DNA from 3 places in the Pseudocitrobacter sp. 2023LY-00077 genome. Region 3 is predicted to be linked to each of the others. Evidence: predicted binding sites of a transcription regulator. Region 3 holds the regulator's gene; each other region holds the start of a gene.
What was found. Region 3 encodes PurR, which represses purine synthesis genes. Its sites were predicted from a motif close to CANGCAAACGTTTGCNTG; they were not measured.

Region 1 (5,652 bases), on a different contig from region 3:
TGGCGAATACGGATTAAACAATTCATACGCTCCTCAAGGGCAAAATTACGCTACCTCTCCCGACAACAATTCTGCTCGCCTGAAAGAATTATTATTCGATTATAACGGAATAACCTGAATTAAATATTCCACCTGGCGCAAAATATTGAACACTTTTTGCATCTCGCCGTTGAGGTGATGTTTCCAGAAATCACCCGCGCTATCTGTTACGCTTGTAATGAGTTAACGGAAATTCATCGCTTAAAGGAGTCTGGTTTGGCAAACGACCCCCGTCGAGTTATTTTTTTCGACCTGGATGGCACGCTGCATCAGCAGGATATGTTCGGCACGTTTCTGCGCTATCTGCTGCGGAGACTGCCGCTTAATGCGTTGCTGGTGCTGCCTCTGCTGCCGATTATTGGTATCGCGCTGCTGGTAAAAGGGCGCGCTGCGCGCTGGCCAATGAGTTTGCTGCTGTGGGGTTGTACCTTTGGACACAGCGAAGCCAAACTGCGCGCGCTGGAAGCGGATTTTGCCACGTGGTTTCGCGCAAATGTGGTGACTTTCCCGGTGGTGCACAAGCGCCTGACCGAATACCTCATCAGCACCGATGCGGATGTATGGCTGATTACCGGCTCGCCGCAGTCGCTGGTGGAGAAAGTCTATTTTGATACGCCCTGGCTGCCGCGCGTGAATCTCATCGCCAGTCAGATAACGCGGGCTCATGGCGGCTGGGTGCTGTCGCTGCGCTGCCTGGGGCATGAAAAAGTGGTGCAACTGGAACGCAAAATCGGTACGCCGCTGCGTCTGTTTAGCGGTTACAGCGACAGCAAACAGGATAACCCGCTGCTCTATTTTTGCCAGCATCGCTGGCGGGTAACGCCGCGCGGTGAACTTCAGCGGCTGGAATAGTGGGTAATCTTATTCTCTCTATGTATAATGCGCCCCGATTTATCATCTGGAGTGCCCACTTTGTCCGACAATGAATTCAACCATGAATACTGGATGCGCCATGCGCTTACGCTTGCGCAGCGCGCCTGGGATGAAGGAGAAGTGCCGGTTGGCGCGGTGCTGGTGCTCGATAATCAGGTGATTGGCGAAGGCTGGAATCGCCCGATTGGTCGTCACGATCCGACGGCTCACGCCGAAATTATGGCGCTGCGTCAGGGCGGCATGGTGCTGCAAAACTACCGCCTGATTAACGCCACGCTGTACGTTACGCTGGAACCGTGTGTGATGTGTGCAGGCGCAATGGTGCATAGCCGCATTGGACACGTCGTGTTTGGCGCGCGCGACGCCAAAACTGGCGCTGCCGGGTCGTTAATGGATGTCCTGCATCATCCGGGAATGAATCACCGTGTCGAGGTCACCGAAGGTGTATTGCGCGAACAATGCGCCGGTATGCTGAGTGATTTTTTCCGCGAACGCCGCGAACAAATCAAGGCACTGCGCAAAGCGCAGAAAGCTGAAAATCAATGATGAGTATGTGCGGCGTCGACCAGTTCGCTTGACGTCGATCCCTGCACGCTGTGCAGATAATCGCGTGGCGACAGGGAAATAAACGGTAAGAAGTCAGCATTGTTGCGGTTCAGTTCGTCCATCGTTACCGCCGGATAATCGGCGGCAATCGCCATCTCCTGGGCCACTTTCTTCTCTTTCTCCGCCAGATACCCCACCAGGCTAATTTGATACTTACGGATGTTTTCGACATAGGCGTAGGCCTCATGTCCACGCGCATATCCGTAAGTGAGCTTGCTGTAATAAGGTTTCTGGCTCAGCAGCGGCAGACGCTGTTTTACATCCGTCCAGCTGTCCGGGTTGCCTTTCTGCTTCACCGTTAATGCACGGGCATCAAGCATATGCGCGTAACCCATATTATAAGCGGCGAGGGCAAACCAGATTTTCTCATCCTGTGGCACCGTATCCGGCACTTTCTCCATCATATCCAGCAGATATCGCATGCCGCCGCCAATGCTTTGTTCCGCATCGGTACGATCCGTCAGACCCAGACTTTGGGCCGTATTCTTGGTGAGCATCATCAGGCCGCGCACGCCGGTGGGGGAGGTTGCCAGCGCGTCCCAGTGCGACTCCTGATACGAGATAGCCGCCAGCAGTCGCCAGTCTATCTCTTTTGCGTGTTTCTCAAACAGCGGCTGAAGGTCAGGCAACACGCTATCGACGGCGCGCAGGAAGGAGCGCGTATCGACATAATCGAAATCGCCACCGTGCCCCAGATATTTCTCTTCCAGGCGGGCGAGGGTGCCGTCTTCATTTATGCTGTTGAAATAGTCGAGCATCGCGGCGGAAAGCGTGTCGTCTTCGTCGTTAACGCTAAACCAGGTTACCGGCTGCTCGTCGGTGATATCAAGCGCCACGGCCAGTTCAGGATGCACGCGCTGGAACAGACTGATCGCCACCGAGTCTGCGATGGTGTAACTCAGGCGGCCCGCCAGCACTTCTTCCATTAAGGCTTCGCTGCTGCGCTTTTCATCCACTTGCCAGCTGATATCGGGATACTTCGTCTCTTTCAGTGACTGAAGGTCGTTGATCACCGCATGTCCTGGCGCAATGGAAAGATTCTCGGCGTTCAGTTCTCCCAATGAGCGCGGGCGATAGCTGCCGACGCGATACACCACCTGCTGAGAAACGGAATAGTAGGCCGGGCCTGCGTGGTAGTTTTTGACGCGCTCGCTGTTATAAACCAGGCCCGCGGCCAGCAGGTCTGCTTTGCCGTTGTCGAGATCGTCAAACAGTTCGCTGATGTTCTGCCGCACGGTCACCTTCAGTTTTACGCCAAGGTAATCGGCAAACTGTTCAGCAAGGGCGTAGTCGAGCCCGTACTCTTTATTATCAACGCGAGAGTAGGTTAAAGGTGACACGATGGTACTGACGCGAAGTTCCCCCCGCGCCTGAATGGCGGCAATGCGATTGGCCGGTTGGTTGATCCATGTAATGGAGGGCCAAAGGGCTGCTGCTAACAGCAGTGCGACGATGCCGATCAGCAGATAATTAATCTTTAATTTTTTCAAATAGTTAATTCTCTGCGCTAACAAAATCACTGTGTGCAGTGACCATAAGAAGACTATGGTTTGGAACAGAATGAGCGGCATTTTGCTTAAGATTGCGCCAGTTGGCAACTAATTCGAGAGATACGTCACATCTATTGGTAAAAGCAGGAAGTGATTTTATTTCTACGCAAACGGTTTCGTCAGGGCGCAGGATTATCTATAATAGCGCCCGTTTTCCCCCCTTGCGCACACTGAAAGCTTAGAAGACGAGAGACTTATGATGGAAATTCTGCGTGGTTCGCCTGCACTGTCTGCATTTCGTATTAACAAACTGCTGACGCGTTTTCAGGCAGCCAACCTCCCGGTAAGCAATATTTACGCTGAGTATGTCCATTTTGCCGATCTGGATGCTCCGCTTCACGACGAAGAGCGCGCCAGACTTGAACGTCTGTTAAAGTATGGCCCGAGTCTCAGCAGCCATACGCCATCCGGTAAATTACTGCTCGTGACTCCCCGCCCTGGCACCATCTCCCCCTGGTCTTCAAAAGCAACCGACATCGCCCACAACTGCGGCCTGACTCAGGTTCTGCGCCTGGAACGCGGTGTGGCCTGGTATGTGGAAGCCTCTACGCTTACGGCGGAGCAGTGGCGTGAAGTGGCGGCGACGCTGCACGATCGCATGATGGAAAGCGTATTTGACTCGCTGCAGGATGCGGAAAAACTATTTGCTCATCATCAACCTGCACCGGTATCCAGCGTGGATCTGTTGGGCGAGGGGCGTCAGGCGCTCATTGACGCTAACCTGCGTCTGGGGCTGGCGCTGGCGGATGATGAAATCGACTATCTGCAGGATGCCTTCACTAAGCTTGGGCGTAACCCGAACGATATCGAACTCTATATGTTTGCGCAGGCTAACTCTGAGCACTGCCGACACAAAATTTTCAACGCCGACTGGATTATCGACGGTGAGCAGCAGCCGAAATCGCTGTTCAGGATGATCAAAAACACCTTTGAAACCACGCCGGATCACGTGCTGTCTGCTTATAAAGATAACGCAGCCGTCATGGAAGGGTCTGAAGTGGGGCGCTATTTTGCCGACCACGAAACAGGTCGCTATGATTTCCACCAGGAGCCTGCGCACATCCTGATGAAAGTCGAAACCCACAACCACCCAACGGCGATTTCTCCGTGGCCGGGCGCGGCAACCGGTTCCGGCGGTGAAATTCGTGATGAAGGCGCCACCGGGCGCGGCGCAAAACCGAAGGCGGGTCTGGTCGGTTTTTCCGTTTCTAACCTGCGTATTCCGGGCTTTGAACAGCCGTGGGAAGAAGATTTCGGCAAGCCGGAGCGCATTGTCACCGCGCTGGATATCATGACCGATGGCCCACTGGGCGGCGCGGCGTTTAACAACGAATTTGGTCGCCCGGCCCTGAACGGCTACTTCCGTACCTATGAAGAGAAAGTAAACAGCCACAACGGTGAAGAGCTGCGCGGTTATCACAAACCGATCATGCTGGCAGGCGGGATCGGCAACATCCGCGCCGATCACGTGCAGAAAGGCGAGATCACCGTGGGCGCGAAGCTGGTCGTCCTCGGTGGCCCGGCGATGAATATCGGCCTTGGCGGCGGCGCAGCCTCTTCCATGGCATCCGGCCAGTCTGACGCGGATCTCGATTTCGCCTCCGTCCAGCGCGATAACCCGGAAATGGAACGTCGTTGCCAGGAAGTGATCGACCGCTGCTGGCAGCTTGGCGACGCGAACCCGATCCTGTTTATCCACGACGTCGGCGCGGGCGGCCTTTCTAACGCGATGCCAGAGCTGGTGAGCGACGGTGGGCGCGGTGGTAAATTCGAACTGCGTGACATCCTGAGCGACGAGCCGGGTATGAGCCCGCTGGAAATCTGGTGTAACGAATCGCAGGAACGTTACGTGCTGGCAGTTGCGCCTGAGCAGATGCCGCTGTTCGATGAACTTTGCAAGCGTGAACGCGCGCCGTATGCGGTCATTGGCGAAGCGACTGAAGAACTGCACCTCAGCCTGAATGACAAACACTTCGACAATCAGCCTATCGACCTGCCGCTGGACGTGTTGCTGGGCAAAACGCCGAAGATGACCCGCGACGTCACCACCCTGAAAGCGAAGGGCGACGCGCTGGTTCGCGAAGGCATTACGATTGCCGATGCGGTTAACCGCATTCTGCACCTGCCGTCCGTGGCGGAAAAAACTTTCCTCGTCACCATCGGCGACCGTACCGTCACCGGCATGGTGGCTCGCGATCAGATGGTTGGCCCGTGGCAGATCCCGGTGGCTAACTGTGCGGTGACTACCGCCAGCCTCGACAGCTACTACGGTGAAGCGATGGCGATTGGTGAACGTTCTCCGGTTGCGTTGCTCGACTTCGCGGCGTCTGCCCGTCTGGCAGTCGGTGAAGCGCTGACCAACATTGCGGCAACGCAAATTGGCAATATCAAACACATCAAACTGTCGGCGAACTGGATGTCTGCTGCCGGTCATCCTGGCGAAGACGCTGGTCTGTACGAAGCGGTGAAAGCGGTTGGTGAAGAACTTTGCCCGGCGCTGGGCCTGACGATTCCGGTCGGTAAAGACTCCATGTCGATGAAAACCCGCTGGCAGGAAGGCAACGAACAGCGTGAAATGACCTCG
Region 2 (5,652 bases), on a different contig from region 3:
CGGTGCCACTTCAGGAAGTAGCTTTTCCCGGCCAGTTCAAAACGCAGCGTACGGCGCGTTTCCAGCTCTCTGAAAACTTCCCCCTGCAATTTTTTCACCTCTTCAAACGGATCTTTTCCGCGCCAGAGGGTCGCAAGAGGTTCTTTCAACTCAACCATGAACATCACCAATTATGATATCAGCCGCCTTCTCAGGCAGGCTGTAGAGATCCTGCGTATCCGCGTAATGGCGGGCATTTTCAGCCCACGCCTGACGGAGTTGCGGATTCGTCAATGCATTGCGTAGCGCATCATTTAGCGCCGACTGCTTCCAGGGCTCGCCCAGTACCTCGCCGCAGTTTGCTGCCGCGATGTAGTGCGCGTAGCCGCAAACTTCACTTACCAGCACCGGCAGCCCGCCGGTAATCGCCTCGAGCAGCACAATCCCGGCCGCTTCCTGATAGGCCGGATGCAGTAAAACATCGGCGGCGGCCATCAGTTCAGAGACGTCGTTACGCCCCGAGAAAAAGTGGACGTTCTCACGCACGCCGCGCTTTGTTGCCAGCGCTTCAAATCGACCGGGTTTATCCTGACCCACAACATACAGCGTGGTTTTGCAGCGAAGGGCATCCGGTAACGCCGCCAGTGCTTCAATCGAGCGATCCACGCCTTTTCGGCTGAAATCGGAACCGACCTGAAGCAACAGGAAATCGTGTTCACCAATACCGTTTTTCGCACGATAAACCGCGCGGGCGTCGGGAATTTGCTGACTATATTTACGATCCGGGTAAATCCCCGGCGGCAAAATATGAAAGCGCTCAGGTTCGGTTTGATAATGCTTCTGGAAATCGGCGATTTGCTTATTCGTCAGCATCAATAGTTGCGTTGGTTCGCCTTTCTCAAAGGTGGCGCGTTCAAACGCCGCATAGTGACGATAGCGGGCGGTAAGGCGATAGAAAAAGCCTTTCTCCTGCGCCACTTTCTCGGCATAACAAACGTCGGCGGCGTAATACACATCCAGACCCGGCATTTTATTGAAACCAATAATACGATCCGCCGGATGCGCCTTCAGATGCGCCTGAACCCACGCGTAATACTCAGCGTTGCGCCCGTGGTTGGTCCGCGATTTCACCGGAACGGTGATCAGTTCAAACTCAGCCGGACAGTCGCCCTGCCAGGATTGCGTATAAACGCGTACGTGATGACCGCGCGCCGCCACGGTTTGAGCAATGCGCAAAAAATCGCGCTGCAGGCCACCGAACGGAAAATATTTATAGAGACAGAAGGCGACAATCATAGCGCCTCTCCCGACGGCAACATTTTCTCCGTTGCCGCAATCACATCGGCAGCAGGAATAACGGACATATACTTTTTATTGCGATCGAGCTGCGAGCGCGGCGGCATCGCCTGATAATTCCCGGCCCAGAACTGAATAATGTCTTCGGTCCACGGACGCCAGAAAACATGGTCGGTCGCGCCAAACAGACAAATCACCGGCGTTTTTACCGCAGCGGCAATGTGACCGGGTGCCGAATCGACACCAATAAACAGTACGGCATGGTCGATTAACGCGCCCAGTTCGGGAAAGCGCGTTTTACCCGCAAGGCCCGTCACCGGGCGAGATGCACACTGTGCCGCGATATCTTCTACACAGGCGAGGTCTTCCGCGCCGGGCCCGGAGGTCAGCACCACCTGATAACCACGCTGCTGGAGCGAATCGATGACTTGCGCGAATTTATCGTTATCCCAGCACTTGAACGGCTGGCGCGCGGTCGGCTGAATGACGACATAGTTGTCACCCACTCCGAAAGCATCCAGTTGCTGTCGCATACGCTCCCAATGTTCCGGCGCATAGGGCATGGATGTTTCCTGACAGGTTTGGGTTAACCCCAGCGGTGCCAGCGCAGAAAGGTTGCGTAGCACGCAGTGTTCGCCCTGAAACGGCGCAAGATGGGTAAAGCTTTTTTTCCAGAATGCCGACTGGCGATGGGCGAAATCCTGGGAGATTTTGACATTGGCGTTCAACAAACGCACCAGCACCGCAATCATCCATTGATCGGTCAGATTGACAATCAGGTCATACTGATTCGCTCGCAGGGTTTTCACCAATCCGTAAAAATTCGCTATTTTCGCGGTTGCCGCTGTGCCTTTATTGCTGATGCCATATAACGCATTGATTTCCGGATTTTCCGAAATAATGGGGATCGTATCCTGATACAGCAGCATATCGATTTTCGCATCAGGGTAATTACGTTTCAGCGTGCTGATAACTGGCGTAGTCAGCAACATATCCCCATGAAAACGCATTTTAATAACCAGAATTCGGGTGAACGTTTTTTCCACAAGCGGCTCTTTATGATGATAATAACCAGTCGGAATTGAAAAAAAGGCACGCTACCGCCCCAGGCTCACAGTTACCTGAATACTGACGTCGTGCTCTAATTGCGGCTTAGTGTATCACTTATTCCTAAGCAAACCGAATTGAATATTTTTTAACCTTGCTTAAGTATATTCTCTGTTAAAACAAGGAGTAATATGATTGCATAAGTGGTTTTGTTTAAGGGCAAGACCGTTGGGTCACACCGGAACAACATCAATTAATCATATAAAAAAACAAATATAGTTTAACGTTTAATGGCGCAAAGCCATTTTTCCCGCTAAATCAGCTCAAATCGGCAAAAATGATGGTAAAGGTTGGGCTAAATACTTAGAATCCTCAGCACATTCCTAAGCCAGCTGCGTACTATGCTCCAATTGCTCTACACATCACTCCTCTACCTTATTCAGCCTTTGATCTGGATACGGCTTTGGGTGCGTGGACGTAAAGCGCCGGCATACCGCAAACGTTGGGGCGAGCGCTACGGTTTTTATCGTAAGCCGCTGACGCCGGGCGGTATTATGCTGCACTCGGTTTCCGTCGGCGAAACGCTGGCCGCCATTCCGCTGGTGCGCGCACTGCGCCATCGCTATCCCGACCTGCCGATTACCGTGACCACTATGACGCCAACCGGCTCTGAGCGCGTCCTTTCCGCCTTCGGCAGCGACGTACAGCACGTTTATCTTCCTTACGATCTCCCGGACGCCATCAGCCGTTTTCTCGATAAAGTCGACCCCAAGCTGGTGCTGATCATGGAGACCGAGCTGTGGCCGAACCTGATTGCCGCACTGCATAAACGTAAAATCCCGCTGGTGATTGCCAACGCACGCCTGTCTGCGCGCTCTGCGGCGGGTTATGCCAAACTCGGCAAGTTTGTGCAGACGCTGTTGCGCCGTATAACGCTCATTGCCGCGCAAAACGAAGAAGACGGCGAACGGTTTATTGCGCTGGGTGCGAAACGCAATCAGCTCTCGGTCACCGGCAGCCTGAAGTTTGATATCTCCGTGACGCCACAGCTGGCGACGAAAGCCATTACCCTGCGCCGCCAGTGGGCGCCGCATCGGCCGGTATGGATTGCCACCAGCACGCACGAAGGCGAAGAGAGCATCATGCTGGAAGCGCATCAGCAACTGCTGAAAACCTTCCCCGACCTGCTGTTGATTCTGGTCCCGCGCCATCCGGAACGTTTCCCGGACACCATCAATCTGGTGCGCCAGGCAGGTTTAAGCTTTATCACTCGCTCCTCTGGCGAAGTTCCTTCGGCGGGCACCCAGGTTGTGGTGGGCGACACGATGGGCGAACTGATGCTGCTTTACGGTATTGCAGACCTCGCTTTTGTGGGCGGATCGCTGGTTGAGCGTGGTGGTCATAACCCACTGGAAGCGGCGGCGCACGCCATTCCGGTGCTCATGGGGCCACACACGTTCAACTTTAAAGACATCTGCGCGCGTCTCGATCAGGCCAGCGGTCTGATCACGGTGACCGACGCCGCGTCGCTGGCGAAAGAGATTTCCTCTTTACTGACCGACGAAGATTATCGTAACTTCTACGGTCGACACGCAGTTGAAGTGCTCTACCAAAACCAGGGCGCGTTACAGCGCATGCTGCAACTGCTGGAACCTTATCTGCCACCCAGAGCGCACTGAGGCTGTCATGCAAAAACGGGCGATTTATCCAGGCACGTTCGATCCCATCACTAACGGACATATCGATATCATTACCCGCGCGAGCAAAATGTTCGATCGGGTGATTCTGGCAATTGCCGCCAGCCCCAGCAAGAAACCGATGTTTGATCTCAATGAACGCGTCGCGCTGGCACAACAGGCGATTGCGCATCTGGATAACGTAGAAGTTGTCGGTTTCAGCGATTTGATGGCCAACTTTGCTCGCGATCGGCAGGCCACTATTTTGATTCGCGGCCTGCGTGCAGTGGCGGATTTTGAATATGAAATGCAGCTGGCGCACATGAACCGCCATCTGATGCCGGAACTGGAAAGCGTGTTTTTGATGCCGTCAAAAGAGTGGTCGTTTATCTCCTCTTCTTTAGTCAAAGAGGTGGCGCGTCATCAGGGTGATGTCACCGACTTTCTGCCGCCTAACGTCCATCAGGCGTTAATGGAAAAACTCAAATAGCCGTTTGCCGGATGACGTCATCCGGCTCGCAACCCACTCATTTCTGACACTGACGACAATAAAATGTCGCGCGCTGTGCGTGTTTGGTGGCGATAATCGGCGTTCCGCAAACCCGACACGGCTCACCCTTGCGACCGTACACCTGTAACTCCTGGGCAAAGTAGCCCGGCTTACCGTCGCTTTGCAGGAAATCTTTCAGGGTGGTTCCGCCCTGTTCAATCGAACGCAACAAGACCGCCTTAATGGTGCTTACCAGCAGCGCGCACTCCTGCGGCGACAGCGACGAGGCGAGTCGATCAGGATGAATCCCCGCCGCAAACAGCGATTCGCTGGCATAGATATTCCCTACCCCGACCACCAGCTTGTTATCCATCAGCCAGGGCTTAATCGCCGTTTTCTTCTTCGCGCACTTCTGTTGCAGGTACTCTGCGTTGAATTCGTCGCTCAGCGGCTCAGGACCGAGATGCGCCAGTACGTTGTGCCCTTCCAGCTCTTTGGTCCATAACCAGGCGCCAAAGCGGCGTGGGTCCGTATATCGCAGCACTTTGCCGTTGCTCATCACCAGGTCAACGTGGTCGTGTTTCTCTGCCGGGAGTTCTTCCGTCAATATGCGCAGGCTACCCGACATACCAAGGTGGATGATAATCCAGCCATCCGGCAGCTCCAGCAGCAGATATTTGGCGCGACGCTGGACGCTGAGAACGGGTTTGTCGCTCAGGCGGTGAATTTCATCGGAGACGGGCCAGCGCAGGCGTCCGTTGCGGATAATCGCATACTGGATGGTTGCGCCAACCAGATGCGGTTCAATGCCGCGGCGGCTGGTTTCAACTTCGGGTAATTCAGGCATAACGTCTCCGACTGTTTAACTGATGTCTTCAATATGGGGACGGCCAGAAAACAAAAAACCCCGCCGAGGCGAGGTTTTTCGTGACATCGAATCTAAAATTATTTGATTTTAGCTTCTTTGTACAGAACGTGCTGACGGACAACTGGATCGAATTTTTTCAGTTCCAGTTTTTCCGGTTTAGTACGTTTGTTCTTCGTGGTGGTATAGAAGTGACCAGTACCAGCAGAAGAAACCAGCTTGATTTTCTCACGAATACCTTTAGCCATGATTTATTTCCTCTAAGTACTTAGTACTTTTCGCCACGGGCACGCAGTTCA
Region 3 (5,652 bases):
GCAAAGACCTAATTGCAGTGTATTCTGTAATGCTGCCGCGCGGCCTGTTGCCTGCGGGAATGGACGCAGCGCGCGCGCCACGACGATCGGGTAAATCGCGCCGTTAGCCATTGCCATCACGCAGAATGGAATCAGCAGCGCGGTGAGCGACACATGTGCGGTGAGGCCGACGCCCCAGGTGGCAAGTACGCTTACCGCAAACACCATTAGCAACCACGGTAGCAGTTTCCCGCCATCCCATTTTTGCAACGCGGCTCGGCAGCCATAACCGCCGACCAGGAACGCGATAGTCTGTGGGACGTAGCTCAGGCCAATCACCGTTGGGCTGTAGCCCATGGCATTGAGGATAAATGGCGAACCGGTCAGCCAGGCAAAGAAGCTGGCGGAGCAGGCGGCGTAGATAAGTACGTTGCCGCGATAGTCCTGACTGCGCAGGAGTTTCATAAAGGTTAGTTTGTTTTCACTGACCGCGTTCTTTTTATGTGCGGGTTTCAGGCGCAGGGCCGGAATCATCAACATAACGGTGATGATAAACAGGGTGGCAAAGATGGCCTGCCATTCAAAATGATGCAGGATCCAGCTTCCCAGTAACGGTGCCAGCGCCGGAGAAAGCCCGACCAGCGGCATGATGGTGGCGAAAATACGGTTAGTTCGCTGTGCTGGATAATAATCCGTCACCATAGCCTGCCAGGTCACTGCCGCAGCACAGACGCCTACGGCTTGTACAAAACGCAGAATCAGCAGGGTGGTGGCATCACGAACCCACAGCATACCCAGACAGCCAAAGGCGAAGATGGTCAGGCCAATCAGCAGAACAGGCTTGCGGCCATAACGATCTGAAAGCGGCCCCCAAAGCAGCTGCGCGAGAGCAAACCCGGCAAGAAACAGACTCAGGCTGGCGCTGACAGCCGCTGCCGGTGTTTGGAGATCGTTTTGAATCACGGCGAAGGCCGGAAGATACATATCGGTGGCCAAAAAGCCCAACACGCTCAGGCCGGCGAGCCAGACTAAAAATCCTTTCCCAGGTTGCATAAAAACGCCTTTTCTTGTTTTGGAAGAGGCTGAGAGTGTAGAGAGTGAAATCTCCCTTGTGAAACGCTAATATTTGCGTGTTGGTTTCAAAAAATTTGTGAGCAGAAAATGTGGTCTGAATATTCACTTGAAGTTGTGGATGCCGTTGCGCGGAATGGCAGCTTTAGTGGCGCGGCAAATGAGCTGCACCGTGTACCTTCTGCAATCAGTTATACGGTACGTCAACTGGAGGAGTGGCTGGCGGTTCCGCTGTTTGAACGTCGCCACCGGGATGTAGAATTAACCCCCGCCGGGGCATGGTTTTTGAAAGAGGGGCGCTCTGTTATCAAAAAAATGCAGATCACCCGTCAGCAGTGTCAGCAAATTGCTAATGGCTGGAGAGGGCAGTTGGCTATCGCGGTGGACAATATCGTAAAACCAGAGCGCACCCGACAGATGATTGTCGATTTTTATCGCCACTTCAGCGACGTTGAGCTGCTGGTGTATCAGGAAGTATTTAATGGCGTATGGGATGCACTGGCGGATGGGCGCGTTGAGTTAGCGATTGGCGCGACGCGCGCGATTCCCGTGGGGGGGCGCTATGCGTTTCGCGATATGGGCATGCTGAGCTGGCAGTGCGTGGTAGCTCGTTCGCATCCGCTGGCGCAGATGGCGGGGCCGCTCAGTGATGACGTGTTGCGCAACTGGCCGTCGCTGGTGCGCGAAGATACGTCACGTTCGTTACCTAAACGTACTACCTGGTTACTGGACAACCAGAAGCGGGTCGTTGTGCCTGACTGGGAATCGTCAGAAACCTGCTTATCCGCAGGATTATGCGTTGGCATGGTGCCAGAGCATTTTGCGCGACCGAAGATAGATAAAGGCGAATGGGTTGCTCTGGAACTGGAAAACCCGTTTCCCGATGCGGCCTGTTGCCTTACGTGGCAACAAAATGACAGTTCACCGGCGCTAAGCTGGTTACTCGAATATTTAGGGGACAGTGAAACGCTGAACAACGAATGGTTGCGAACGCCCGCAGCGAGCGTTCGCAAAGAGGCTTAACGACGATAGTCGCGGAACGGGCCGTCGGCCACGGAACGGCGTTCAATCAGGCGTGGGTGCACTTCAATGGACTGCGACTCTTCGCGTTTACTGACAATTCGGTCCATCAGCATATTGAAGGCGGTTTCCCCGAGGGAATCCTTCGGCTGGTGGATGGTGGTCAGAGCCGGGGTAAAGAAACGCGAGTTGCGCACGTTGTCGTAACCAATCAGCGAGATATCCTGCGGCACGCGCAGCCCCATTTCGTCTGCGGCGCACAACGCGCCCATCGCCATGACATCGCCACCACAGAAGATAGCGGTAGGGCGCGGATTCTGGGACAGTATTTGCTGCATCGCGCGATAGCCGGATTCCGGTTCGAAATCGCCCTGCACAATCCAGTTTTCCGGCACCTTGATCATCATCTCTTCCATGGCTTTCATAAAGCCAGCCAGACGACCTGCGCCGGTATTGCGCTCCAGCGGGCCTGGGATCACGCCAATTTCGCGATGCCCACGTTCCACCAGATAACGACCAGCCATATAGCCGCCTTCGAAGGCGTTATCGATAACTGAGTCGGTAAAGTCAGCTTTCGCTTCGCCCCAGTCCATAACCACCATCGGAATATGACGGTACTCTTCCAGCATCTGCAGCAGCGAATCCGGATATTCGGAACACATCACCAGCAGGCCGTCCACGCGCTTCTGCGCCATCATGGAAAGATACGCGCGCTGTTTCTCAAGATTGTTCCACGCATTACCGAGGATCAGGGTATAGCCTTTCTGGAAGCAGTTCTTCTCAACGGCTTCAATAATTTCTGCAAAGTAGGCAGCTTCGCTGCTGGTCGCCAACAAACCAATGGATTTGGTGTGATTGACCTTCAGGCTGCGGGCCACGGCGCTGGGAGAGTAGTGCAATTCTTTGATTGCCGCCCACACCGCTTCACGCGTCTCTTCGGCGACAAAACGTGTCTTGTTAATCACATGTGATACAGTTGTAGTGGAAACGTTTGCGCGCTTCGCTACATCTTTAATAGTTGCCATTCCATCTCACTCCAGACCCGGGCCTGCCCCTGATCGATTCAATACGAAAACGTTTGCCTTCACTCACCCTGGCGCAATGTTATGAATTGCGGTTCGCCGGGAAAACGACACAGGACGACAGGAGGGGGTCAATGGCCGATACACTTTTTAATAAGCGTCGAATTTTGTCTTATCTTTGACAAAAGTGGAAGCGCAAAATAGGTTATTGCGTGAAATCCGGGAAGATTTTTGCGAATAAGTGTGCAAAAATGACATAGCTCACTTTTGGTGTGGGGATAATAAGGAGAAAAATTGATGAGTACCGAACTGAAGATGTCAATTACCACCACGGTTATTACGCTGGCGCTGATCGTGGCTGCCGCGCTGACCGCCGTCCTGCATTAACCCATCCTAAAGGGAGAGGCTGCTCTCCCTCTCTGAGATTGTTATCAATTCAGCAAAAATATTTTGCTAATTTGTTCACTTCTGTTTTTTTGTGATTGATGTCATGCTTTTGCTATCTGTTGTCACGCCGCCCTGCGTTTGCGGCAAACCGGAGTCAAAGCATGAAAGTGAATTATCCCTTACTGGCGTTAGCCGTAGGCGCATTCGGGATAGGTACCACCGAATTTTCGCCGATGGGGCTATTACCCGTTATTGCCAAAGGGGTTGATGTCTCGATTCCTGCCGCAGGTATGTTGATCAGCGCCTACGCCGTAGGTGTCATGGTTGGCGCGCCGCTGATGACGCTGCTGCTCTCACATCGCGCACGCCGCAATGCCTTAATTTTCCTGATGGCGATTTTTACCCTGGGTAACGTCCTTTCTGCTATCGCCCCGGATTACACCACGCTGATGCTGTCACGCATTATAACCAGCCTCAACCACGGCGCGTTCTTTGGTCTGGGGTCGGTGGTTGCCGCAAGCGTGGTGCCAAAACATAAACAAGCCAGCGCGGTAGCGACCATGTTTATGGGGTTGACCATCGCCAATATCGGTGGCGTTCCGGCGGCCACGTGGCTTGGGGAGACCATCGGCTGGCGCATGTCGTTCCTGGCGACGGCAGGGCTGGGCGTAATTGCAATAATCGGCCTGTGGTTGTCGCTGCCGAAGGGCGGGGCGGGTGAGAAACCAGACGTGAAACGTGAACTGTCGGTGCTGGTACGCCCACAGGTATTGTCTGCGTTGCTCACGACCGTACTGGGCGCTGGGGCGATGTTCACGCTCTATACCTATATTTCTCCGGTTCTGCACACCATCACGAATGCGACGCCTGCCTTTATCACATTAATGCTGGTACTGATTGGCGTGGGCTTCTCAATCGGTAACTATCTTGGCGGTAAATTTGCTGACCGTTCAGTGAGCGGTACGCTGAAAGGTTTTCTGCTGCTGTTGATGCTGATTATGCTGGCGATCCCGTTCCTTGCGCGTACGGAAATCGGCGCGGCGTTCAGTATGGTGGTGTGGGGCGCGGCGACCTTTGCGGTGGTGCCACCGTTGCAGATGCGCGTAATGCGTGTTGCGCACGAAGCGCCGGGGCTCTCTTCTTCGGTCAATATTGGCGCGTTTAATCTCGGCAATGCGCTGGGTGCCGTAGCCGGTGGCGCGGTGATCTCCGGTGGACTGGGTTACAGCTTTGTGCCGGTAATGGGGGCGATTGTGGCAGGGTTTGCGCTGCTGCTGGTCTTCTTCAGCAGCCGTTCACAGGGTGAAGAGGCCGTGGTCAGCCAGTAACAAAAACGCAGAAGGGGATACCCTTCTGCGTCATTTCTTTATGCCGCCAGATTCTCAGCAACAAACTTCCAGTTTACCAGCGCCCAGAAGTGCTCCAGATAGCTCACGCGTGCATTGCGGTAATCAATATAGTAAGCGTGCTCCCACACATCTACCGTCAGCAGCGGTTTAGCATCCGTGGTCAACGGCGTACCCGCGTTAGAGGTAGAGACAATCGCCAGGCTGCCGTCGGCTTTTTTCACAAGCCAGGTCCAGCCAGAACCGAAGTTCTTCGCGGCTGCATCGCTGAACTGCGCTTTAAACTCAGCAAAGCTACCGAAAGCACGGTTGATGGCTTCTGCCACTTCACCGGTCGGTTCGCCACCGGCGTTCGGTGCCAGGCAGTGCCAGTAGAAGGTGTGGTTCCAGACCTGCGCTGCGTTGTTAAACACGCCGCCTTCAGAGGTGCGAATGATCTCTTCCAGCGATTTGCCTTCAAACGCCGTCCCTTTCACCATATTGTTCAGGTTGGTGACGTAAGTCTGGTGGTGTTTCCCATAATGATATTCGAGCGTCTCGGCAGAAATGTGCGGTGCCAGAGCGTCTTTGGCATACGGTAATGCAGGTAATTCGAACGACATTGCTACTCTCCTTTTTATAGTTAATATCCCCAGTAACCCTGTACTGAGTGTGGATAGAGTAGCAAATTAAAAGGTGTGATAAAAGAGAAGGTTACCCTGCCAGCAACGTGGCAGGGCAGGGGTTAGCGGATGGTTTTCGGCGTCATCACGCGGCGTGCGCCAACGTAGTGGCGATCCCAGTAGTCTTCACTGAGCGAGGTAATTTGAATATCGCGCCCGGTACGC

Region 1: purL (phosphoribosylformylglycinamidine synthase) is a predicted target of PurR. The motif match lies at 3,172-3,189, and genes of this name have one in related genera.
Region 2: rfaQ (lipopolysaccharide core heptosyltransferase RfaQ) is a predicted target of PurR. The motif match lies at 2,382-2,399, and genes of this name have one in related genera.

The regions. Positions count from the first base shown of each region.
Region 1 covers NZ_JBSPEI010000019.1:79,983-85,634, reverse strand. The annotation lists gene ACWWFX_RS20915 (MurR/RpiR family transcriptional regulator) at 1-26, opposite strand, end outside; gene yfhb (phosphatidylglycerophosphatase C) at 256-891, shown strand; gene tadA (tRNA adenosine(34) deaminase TadA) at 919-1,458, shown strand; gene mltF (membrane-bound lytic murein transglycosylase MltF) at 1,452-3,008, opposite strand; gene purL (phosphoribosylformylglycinamidine synthase) at 3,265-5,652, shown strand, end outside.
Region 2 covers NZ_JBSPEI010000003.1:288,570-294,221, forward strand. The annotation lists gene rfaP (lipopolysaccharide core heptose(I) kinase RfaP) at 1-158, opposite strand, end outside; gene ACWWFX_RS05745 (glycosyltransferase family 4 protein) at 151-1,275, opposite strand; gene rfaQ (lipopolysaccharide core heptosyltransferase RfaQ) at 1,272-2,321, opposite strand; gene waaA (lipid IV(A) 3-deoxy-D-manno-octulosonic acid transferase) at 2,724-4,001, shown strand; gene coaD (pantetheine-phosphate adenylyltransferase) at 4,009-4,488, shown strand; gene mutM (bifunctional DNA-formamidopyrimidine glycosylase/DNA-(apurinic or apyrimidinic site) lyase) at 4,526-5,335, opposite strand; gene rpmG (50S ribosomal protein L33) at 5,434-5,601, opposite strand; gene rpmB (50S ribosomal protein L28) at 5,622-5,652, opposite strand, start outside.
Region 3 covers NZ_JBSPEI010000008.1:77,638-83,289, forward strand. The annotation lists gene punC (purine nucleoside transporter PunC) at 1-1,032, opposite strand, end outside; gene punR (DNA-binding transcriptional activator PunR) at 1,141-2,073, shown strand; gene purR (HTH-type transcriptional repressor PurR) at 2,070-3,095, opposite strand; gene cydH (cytochrome bd-I oxidase subunit CydH) at 3,390-3,479, shown strand; gene ACWWFX_RS12170 (MFS transporter) at 3,641-4,807, shown strand; gene sodB (superoxide dismutase [Fe]) at 4,846-5,427, opposite strand; gene ACWWFX_RS12180 (C40 family peptidase) at 5,550-5,652, opposite strand, start outside.